DNA from 2 places in the Silvimonas sp. JCM 19000 genome. Region 2 is predicted to be linked to the other one. Evidence: predicted binding sites of a transcription regulator. Region 2 holds the regulator's gene; the other holds the start of a gene.
What was found. Region 2 encodes sigma-54, which starts transcription at its own class of promoters, with help from an activator protein. Its sites were predicted from a motif close to CTGGCACGCTTCATGCTT; they were not measured.

Region 1 (4,379 bases), on a different contig from region 2:
GCGCAACAGATCTACACCAGCATCGAACAAGCGGCCGACAGCCTGGATGTGGCCAACGGCCAGTTGCAAGGCTTTGTCGACGGCGCGGCCAAAGTGCAGCGCGAAGTGGGTGAGATTCGTGTTGCGATCGAAGAAATGCGCAGCGGCCATCAGCATGTGCACGCCAGCGTGTCCACCATGCATGCGCACAGCGGCGAAATGGCTGGCCGTGCCACCAGCGCCACCGCCACCATGGGCGAGCTGGATACCGCCACCGAACATGCGATGAAGGCGATCAGCACCTTCCGCCTCGGCGATTATCGTTACGACCGCGTGCTGAACCAGTTGCAAGCGGCGCAAACTGATTTCGAGCAACGCCTGAGTGCCATGGCGGCCAGCGGCGTCAATCTGTTCGATACGCAATACACGCCCATTGCCGGCAGCAACCCGCCGCAATATCACACCAGTTACGACGGCGCATTTGCCCAGACCTTCCGCCCGCTGCTGGACCAGTACACCGCCAACGTGCCCGGCGCCGATCTGACCGTGATGTGCGCGGCCGATCATGTTTACGCACCCACCCATGTCAGCAAGTATTGCCAGGCGCATGGCGCAGATGTGGAACGCAATCGCGCCTTCGGTCGCGACAAGCGCTTTTACGGCGATAACGCGATGCTGAAGCAAAGCGCGCAAGACACCGCACCGGTGATGATGCAGGCCTATGTGCGCGACGTGGGCGATATCTTTGGCCTGGTGTCGATGCCGATCCGGGTTAACGGGCGGCATTGGGGCGGCGTGATGATGGCGGTGGATTTCCAGCAATTGCTGGACTGAGCGCGCCGGTATTTAGAAATCAGACACAAGCAGCGCGCCCACCTGAACTCGCGCGCCGCCGCAGGGCTCTACCGAGGCCTTGATCTATAAACAGGGCTGGCCACCGGCCCGGCGCTCCGTCCTTTGGCGGACGCCCGGCTGGCGGTTTGCCCCGATCATGTTCGCCATCCCCGGTTCAGGAGTTTGCTGCCATGGCTTTGAATATTCGCGGTTACGCCGCGCAATCCGCCACGTCCCCCGTTGCACCGTTCAGCTTTAACCGCCGTGACCTACGCGCCAACGACGTCGATATCGAGATCCTGTATTGCGGCGTCTGCCACACCGATCTGCATGTGGCCCGCAACGAATGGGGCAATGCGCGTTATCCCGTGGTGCCCGGCCACGAGATCATCGGCCGTGTTAAAGCCGTGGGCAGCGAGGTGAGCGGATTCAAAGCGGGTGATCTGGTGGGGGTGGGCTGCATGGTTGATTCGTGCCAACACTGCGCGCCATGCCAGCAGGGGCTGGAGCAATACTGTCTGGAAGGCAGCACGCTGACCTACAACTCGCTGGATCGCCAGGACAAATCGCCCACCTATGGCGGTTATTCGCAAAGCATCGTCGCGCGTGACAAATTCGTGCTGCACATCCCCGCCGCGCTCGACCCCAAGTCCGCCGCGCCTTTGCTCTGCGCCGGCATCACCACCTATTCGCCGCTCAAGCACTGGAAGGTGGGCCCCGGTCAGAAAGTTGCGGTAGTGGGTCTAGGCGGGCTAGGGCATATGGCGCTCAAGTTTGCCCACGCCATGGGCGCGGACGTAACGCTGTTCTCGCGCTCGCCCGGCAAGGAACAAGAAGCGCGCCGGCTGGGGGCGGAACATGTGGTCATTTCCACCGACGCCGACCAGATGAAAGCCGTGGCCGGCCAGTTCGACTTCATCCTCGACACAGTGCCGCATCAGCACGATCTGAACCCCTATCTGGCGACGTTAAAACTGGATGGCCAACTGGTGCTGGTAGGCCTGCTCGAACCAATCGACCCACCCCTCGCCGCAGGCGCACTGGTGCGCAAACGCATCTCGGTGGGTGGCTCGTTAATCGGCGGCATCGCTGAAACCCAGGAGATGCTGGACTACTGCGCCGACAAAGGCATTACGTGTGATGTCGAGATGATCAATATCCAGGACGTCAACACCGCATACGACCGCATGTTGAAGAGCGATGTGCGCTATCGCTTTGTGATTGATATTGCGTCGTTGGGGTGATGCTGGGGCAGCTTTGGGTGGGGCAGATAGCAACGCACCTCTTGATGGCTTTGGGTGGTGGGTCTAGACCCACCCTATGAGACGGCATGGTTTGCAAAAACGACGCGATCAGCACGCGGTGCAGCCGTTCACTGTCACGACTCAGCCGCCACGCCCACCCGATGTTGCGCAGCAACGAGGCAACCCCGCGTGCAAAACCCCAACCATTTCCTGAGCGGGCGAAGGTAGGCGACGCGCAGCGGCGCCGACTGAGCCTCGCGTCCGCGGAGCGGCAGCTGCAAAACCCGGTTATGCAGACGGTTAGTTTCGGCTTTTGACCTTATCCCTTCTGCGCAGCTTTATCGCGCGGAGGGTCGCCTTTCTTTTGGTTACTTTTCTTTGGCGAAGCAAAGAAAAGTGACGTGCTCCCGGGCACCCCCGGGTATCTAAAATGCGCCGCAGGCTAAGCGGTTAAGGGTCGTCAACAGCCGCTGCAACACTACCCCCCAAAAAAAACCACCCGCCGCAATGGCGAGTTCTTGCCACCTACCACCGGCAAATCTTGCCGACCCCCGCTTGCCGCCACCCCAAACAAAGAATTTTCCTAAGATTATCAATAAGATAATTCCTGGCATGCTTCATGCTTCTCTACGCACAAACGTAAAGGAGCAACACGATGGCCGTCGGCATGATGGATCAATACCTGGACAAACAAGCCACCGCAATGAAACTGCGCGGCTACCGCCAGGACGTGCTCGCCAGCAATATCGCCAACTCCGATACCCCCAACTACAAAGCGCGCGATTTTGATTTCCAGAGCGCCTACCAGTCGGCTGTCGCCAGCAGCGGCAAAAGCACTGCCCCGCTGGCTACAACCGATGCGCGCCATCTGCAACCGGCCAACAAGATCGACCCGTTTGCGCCGACGCTGAAATACCGCACCGAAACCCAACCGTCGATCGATGGCAACACCGTCGACATGAACGTAGAAATGCGTGACTTCGCCGACAACACGCTGCGGTCCGAAGCGTCGATCACGTTTATGCAAAACGCAATTTCCAGCTATCGCGCCGCTTTGTCGTCGCAATAACGGGGTGTAACTCATGGGCATGTTTCGCACTTTTGATATCGCCGCTTCGGCCATGACCGCGCAGTCGATGCGCCTGAACGTGGTGGCCAGCAATATGGCTAACGCCGATTCGGTGACCAGCTCCAACGGCCAGCCGTATCGCGCCAAACAAGTGGTGTTTCAGGCTTCGGCCATCGGCAGCGAAAACGGCGCCGGGGTGGGCGTCAAAGTGCGCGATGTGGTGGAAGATCAAGCGCCGCCACGCCTGCAATACGATCCGCACAATCCGCTGGCAGACGGCAACGGTTACGTGGCCATGCCCAATGTGAATGTGGTGGAAGAAATGACCAATATGTTGTCGGCTTCGCGGGCCTATCAGACCAATGCCGACGTAATGAATACCGCCAAAACGCTGGTGCAACGCACGTTGCAACTGGGTACGGCTTAAGTCTTGTCCGGGAGACATGCATCATGACCAGTTCCGTGAGCAACAAGTCGTTTGACTTCAGCAGCCTGAACAGCACCAGCGCCACTTCGTCGGGAGCCAGTGGTTCGGCCGCAGCGCAGGCCGCCACTGACCAGCAAAACCAGTTTCTTAAATTGCTGGTGACGCAATTGCAGAACCAGGATCCGACCAACCCGATGGATAGCGCGCAGACCACCTCGCAACTGGCCCAGATCAGCACGGTGACCAGCCTGGCGCAAGTGAATGCCAATCTGCAGTCGCTGCTCACCTCCAGTTCTTCGGCACAGTCGCTGCAAGCGGCCAGCCTGATCGGCAAAGCGGTACTGGCACCGACCACCAGCTCGTTTACCTTTGATGGCACCAATCCGGTTTCCGCTTCGGTGGATGTGCCGACCGGTACGCAAAGCATGACGGTGCAAGTGGTCAACAGCAGCGGTTCGGTGGTGGATACCTTCACCAGCACGCCGACCGCCGGCCAGATGAACGACATCGAATGGGACGGCACCGACGCCAACGGCAACAAGGTGGCCAAGGGCGAATACAAACTGGTGGCCAAAGGCACGGATGCCAGCGGCACCAGCAACAGTCTGCCCGTGGATGGCTGGCAGCAAGCCACCAGCGTGGTACTCGGTTCCAGCGGCATCCAGGTCACGCTGGGTGACGGCAGCAAGGTTAATCTCAGCGACATCAAACAGATCGCGGCAATCCCGTCGAGCAGTTCGAGCACCAGCTCAACCTCGTCCTGATTGCACCAACCCATAAAACACGGCCTTTAAATACTGATTGATTTGATGCCCGGGGAGGGCAA
Region 2 (4,379 bases):
CCGCGTTATCGATGAACAGTTGTCTAACGGTAATCTGCGGCATACGGCTCCCACGTCGTAATCAATTTCCACGCGGCCTGTACGTCGGTGACTTCTGCCAGTTGTTCGCGCACGGTTTTATCAGAGAACAATTGCGCCAGCTCAGACAAAATCTGCAAATGCAGATCGGTTGCATTGGCTGGCACCAGCAATACAAAAATCAGGCTCACCGGTTTGCCGTCGGGCGCATCGAATGGAATCGGCGATTTAAGCCGGATAAACGCGCCGCTGGCTTCTTTGAGGCCTTTGATCCGGCCGTGTGGAATAGCGACGGCCTGGCCCAGCCCGGTTGAACCAAGTTTCTCACGCGCAAACAGGCTATCGAACACGACACTGCGTGCAATGGCATGGCTGTTTTCAAACAGGATACCCACCTGTTCAAAAACGCGTTTCTTGCTGCCGACATCCATGTCTAAAAACAGATTGCTGGCAGGCAGAATTCTGGAAATCAGGCTCATAGGATTTTGCCGATTCGTCGTGCCGCGGCGCCGGTGGATGACCGGCCTGGTGCGGCAAATTGCGGGGAATCGGATTAGCCGGTCCGCCGCGCGAAAGTTTCGTCCCGATTTTAGCGCAGCATTTATTTATGCGCTGCAGCAAATCAGGGTGGGTGCTGCATCAGAAAACAGCGTGTACAAAAGCAGGGCCAGAGCGCCACGTCGGCAATTGTACAGCGGTGTTTAATAATGAAAAACGGGAACCATAGATAATGGTTCCCGTCCGTTGCGTCAAGCGCACGCCGCGCTTAGTGGCTTACTGAATCACACTTCATCCGGTTCTTCAGCCGTCTGCTGCCGTTTGATGCTGTCACCGCGATGGTCCATCAGACACTCCTTGTGCTTGACGATCTGGCGGTCGAGTTTGTCGACCAGCAAATCAATGGCGGCGTACATGTCTTTGTCGACTGCCTCAACATGAATATCTTTTCCGCGTACGTGAACGGTCACGTCGGCCTTCTGCTGTAGTTTTTCTACAGAGAGAATCGCGCTCACGTCTACCACCTGGTCGAAATGCCGCGTTACCCGGTCAAGCTTGCTGGTGATGTAGTCCCGGATGGCGGGGGTCACTTCGAGGTGATGTCCGCTAATGTTGAGGTTCATGGCGATCTCCTTCTGGTTAAGCCACTGGTCCGTAGCCCGCCCAGAGACAGGCGCAGCTACAGGTTTTTGCGCAGATTGACAGGGGGTACGTTCATCCCCTCCCGGTACTTGGCAACGGTTCGTCGCGCAACCACGATCCCTTGCCCTGACAGCGCCTCCGCAATGGCGCTGTCTGATAACGGCCTGGTCTTGTCCTCGTTGTTGATCATCTGGCGGATCAGCGCTTTGATGGCTGTCGCGGAGCACTCGCCGCCCGCCTCCGTTTCCACATGACTACCAAAGAAATACTTGAATTCCAGCAACCCGCGTGGGGTCATCATGTACTTCTGCGTCGTTACCCGAGACACCGTCGATTCGTGCAGATCAAGCACTTCGGCGATATCGCGCAATACCAGTGGCCGCATGGCCACTTCACCGTGTTCAAAAAAAGCGCGTTGGCGTTCTACGATGGCCTGTGCCACGCGCAAAATGGTTTCAAACCGCTGCTGCACACTCTTTACGAGCCATTTGGCTTCTTGCAGTTCCCGAGCCAGGACACCGCCTTCACTGCGCTGCAGGATATCTGCATAAACCTGGTTCAATCGCAGCCGGGGCATGGCTGACGGATTAAGCCGGACCGTCCACTGACCTTTGTATTTCTGTACCAGGACATCAGGCACCACATACCGCGGCGTCAAGGCAGCCCACTGTGCGGCGGGCCGGGGATTGAGCGAGGTAATGACGCCTTGTGCGGCTTTAAGCGCCGCGTCGTCACATTTCAGTAATCGTTTTAACTTAGTGTAGTCGCGGGCCGCGAGTAAATCGAGATGCTGCGCCACGATCACTTGCGCCAGTTGTCTGGCCGCACTGTCGGGCAACAAGCGCAGTTGCATCAGCAGCGCCTCGGCCGTACCACGCGCGCCCACGCCGACCGGTTCCATTTGCTTGAGCCGCGCCAGCGCTACCGCCAGGTCATCCACTTCAAGCTCTAACTGAGTGACGATCTCGGCTGGAATTTGTTCCAGCAATTCTTCGAGGTCGATCGGCAGCAGGCCTTCGTCATCGAGTGCATCGATCAGGAAGGCCAGCGCAGCGTGGTCTCGCGGCGGCAGGTGCAGCACGCCTGCTTGTTCCAGCAAATGCTCGCGCAGCGTGATTTCGCGCGCCACTTGCGTGGTGGGATCAAAGTCGTCGTCATCGTCGCCGTTGCCGCGCGTGCCGCTGCCAGAGCCCCAGTTTTCGCCGTCGCCGTGGTCGTCGTTGTAATCGCGTTGATCGTCGTTGCTGGATTCAGTATTGCCCTCGGCCGGGGCGTCGCCGCTGCTGCCGTTGTCGTGCTCCAACAGCGGGTTTTCCAGCAGATAGCGGTCGATTTCCTGCTGGAAATCGAGCGTGGAAAGCTGCAGCAATTTGATCGATTGCTGCAGTTGGGGCGTCAGATTGAGCTGCTGCGACAGCCGCAGTTGCAAGGATTGCTTCATGCGACCTTGTGATAAGCAGTAATGAGTAGAAGATCGCGCTGCATGATGTCGAGTCTGGCAATTACATGCGGAAGTGTTCGCCCAGATAAACCTTGCGCACTTGTTCGTTGGTGACGATTTCTGCGGGGTGGCCCGAGGCCATCACCGCGCCTTCGGAAATGATATAGGCGCGATCGCAGATGCCAAGAGTCTCACGCACGTTGTGATCGGTGATCAATACACCAATACCCCTGTCCCGCAGGTAGGCAATGATGCGCTGGATGTCCATCACGGCAATCGGGTCGACCCCGGCAAACGGCTCGTCCAGCAAGATAAACCGCGGGTTAGCGGCCAATGCGCGGGCAATTTCGGCGCGACGGCGCTCGCCCCCGGACAGGCTCATGGCCGGGTTGTCGCGCAGGTGGCTGATGTGCAGTTCCTGCAACAATTCATCCAGCCTGGCATTGCGTTCTGTGCTGTCCTTGATATGCAGTTCCAGCACCGACAGCACGTTCTGCGCCACCGTCATCTTGCGGAAAATCGATGCCTCTTGCGGCAGATAGCCCAGGCCCAGTTGGGCGCGTTCGTGCATCGCCATATGGCCGATGTCCTGGCCGTTCAGGCGTATCTCGCCGCCGTCCATGGCGACCATGCCCACGATCATATAAAAGCTGGTGGTCTTGCCCGCCCCGTTCGGGCCAAGCAAGCCAACCACTTCGCCCGCGGCGACTTCGATGGTTACATCGCGTACCACGGTGCGTTTGCGATACCGTTTCATCAGGCCCTTGGCACTGAGCGAAAGCGGCGCGTTATCAGCCTGGATTGCGGTGGTCATTGGGCCTCACTGGCGCTGGTGGCGGCCGGGCGTGCTGCCGCAGCGGGCGCGCTGGCTTTTTTCTTGGGCGTGATCGTGATGTTGACGCGACCGCCGCTCTTGCCTGTGGTTTTGGCTTCGTACTGATCGGTGTTGAGGTTGTAAGTGATGATGTCGCCGATCACTTCATCCTGATCCTTGTGCACATTGGCTTTGTCGATCAGCGTCAGCAGGCCGGTCTGGCCGTTGTAGTCATAACGCAGTGCTTCAGCGGTAATCCAGGTGCCATCATCGCCGCGCTCGCGGAACTTGACCGGATTGCCCTGGCCTTGCGAAAACTGATTGCCGTCGGCGTCCTGGCGGATGGTCAGCTTGTCCGAACGCAGCACCATACTGCCTTGCGTCACGATCACATTGCCGATGTAAACGCCGGTATTGGTTTTCTGGTCGAAATTGCCCTGATCCGCCTGGATGTGGATTTTTTCTTCGCGGTCAGCCTTGGCCGCGTGTGCGAGGCCGCTCGCCAGCAACAGACTTGCGATCAAAAGGCTAGCGAGTGCGCTTCGGTGGATCATAAATGGTGCTCACTTTCGATTTAAGAGTAACGGTCTGCTTCTGGGTGTCCGCCGAGAAACCCACACCACTGGCGCGGGAGGTGCCCATATCGGCCACCACTTCGGCGTCGGACCAGATCAGACCCGGGGTCGGGGCAAACCAGACCTGACGTCCGGTAATGATGAGTTTGGCATGTTGTTCATCAGGCTGCCGCGTCAGCACGGCGGTATCCGGCATCCACAGTTTTTCGCCCTTGTTGATGGACTGTGCCTGCGACGTCACCAGATCCATCCGCGGCTTGCCCGGCAGCGCATAGGTAAAGTGCGGGTTGTCGAACCAGGCCACGTCATCTTCGGTGATATGGCGCACGCGGTCGGCATCCAGCCGCTCGAACGGCTGGCCCGCTTCGTTAAAGCGCACGCTGTGCGTTTG

Region 1: a site for sigma-54 is predicted at 2,665-2,682, ahead of flgB (flagellar basal body rod protein FlgB). Genes of this name have one in related genera too.

The regions. Positions count from the first base shown of each region.
Region 1 covers NZ_BAAIHC010000002.1:3,806-8,184, forward strand. The annotation lists gene ACYQ1A_RS02325 (methyl-accepting chemotaxis protein) at 1-813, shown strand, start outside; gene ACYQ1A_RS02330 (NAD(P)-dependent alcohol dehydrogenase) at 1,005-2,057, shown strand; gene flgB (flagellar basal body rod protein FlgB) at 2,713-3,126, shown strand; gene flgC (flagellar basal body rod protein FlgC) at 3,140-3,553, shown strand; gene ACYQ1A_RS02345 (flagellar hook assembly protein FlgD) at 3,577-4,317, shown strand.
Region 2 covers NZ_BAAIHC010000006.1:187,017-191,395, reverse strand. The annotation lists gene hprK (HPr(Ser) kinase/phosphatase) at 1-43, opposite strand, end outside; gene ptsN (PTS IIA-like nitrogen regulatory protein PtsN) at 24-497, opposite strand; gene hpf (ribosome hibernation-promoting factor, HPF/YfiA family) at 801-1,139, opposite strand; gene ACYQ1A_RS08145 (RNA polymerase factor sigma-54) at 1,196-2,599, opposite strand; gene lptB (LPS export ABC transporter ATP-binding protein) at 2,661-3,413, opposite strand; gene lptA (lipopolysaccharide transport periplasmic protein LptA) at 3,410-3,937, opposite strand; gene lptC (LPS export ABC transporter periplasmic protein LptC) at 3,942-4,379, opposite strand, start outside.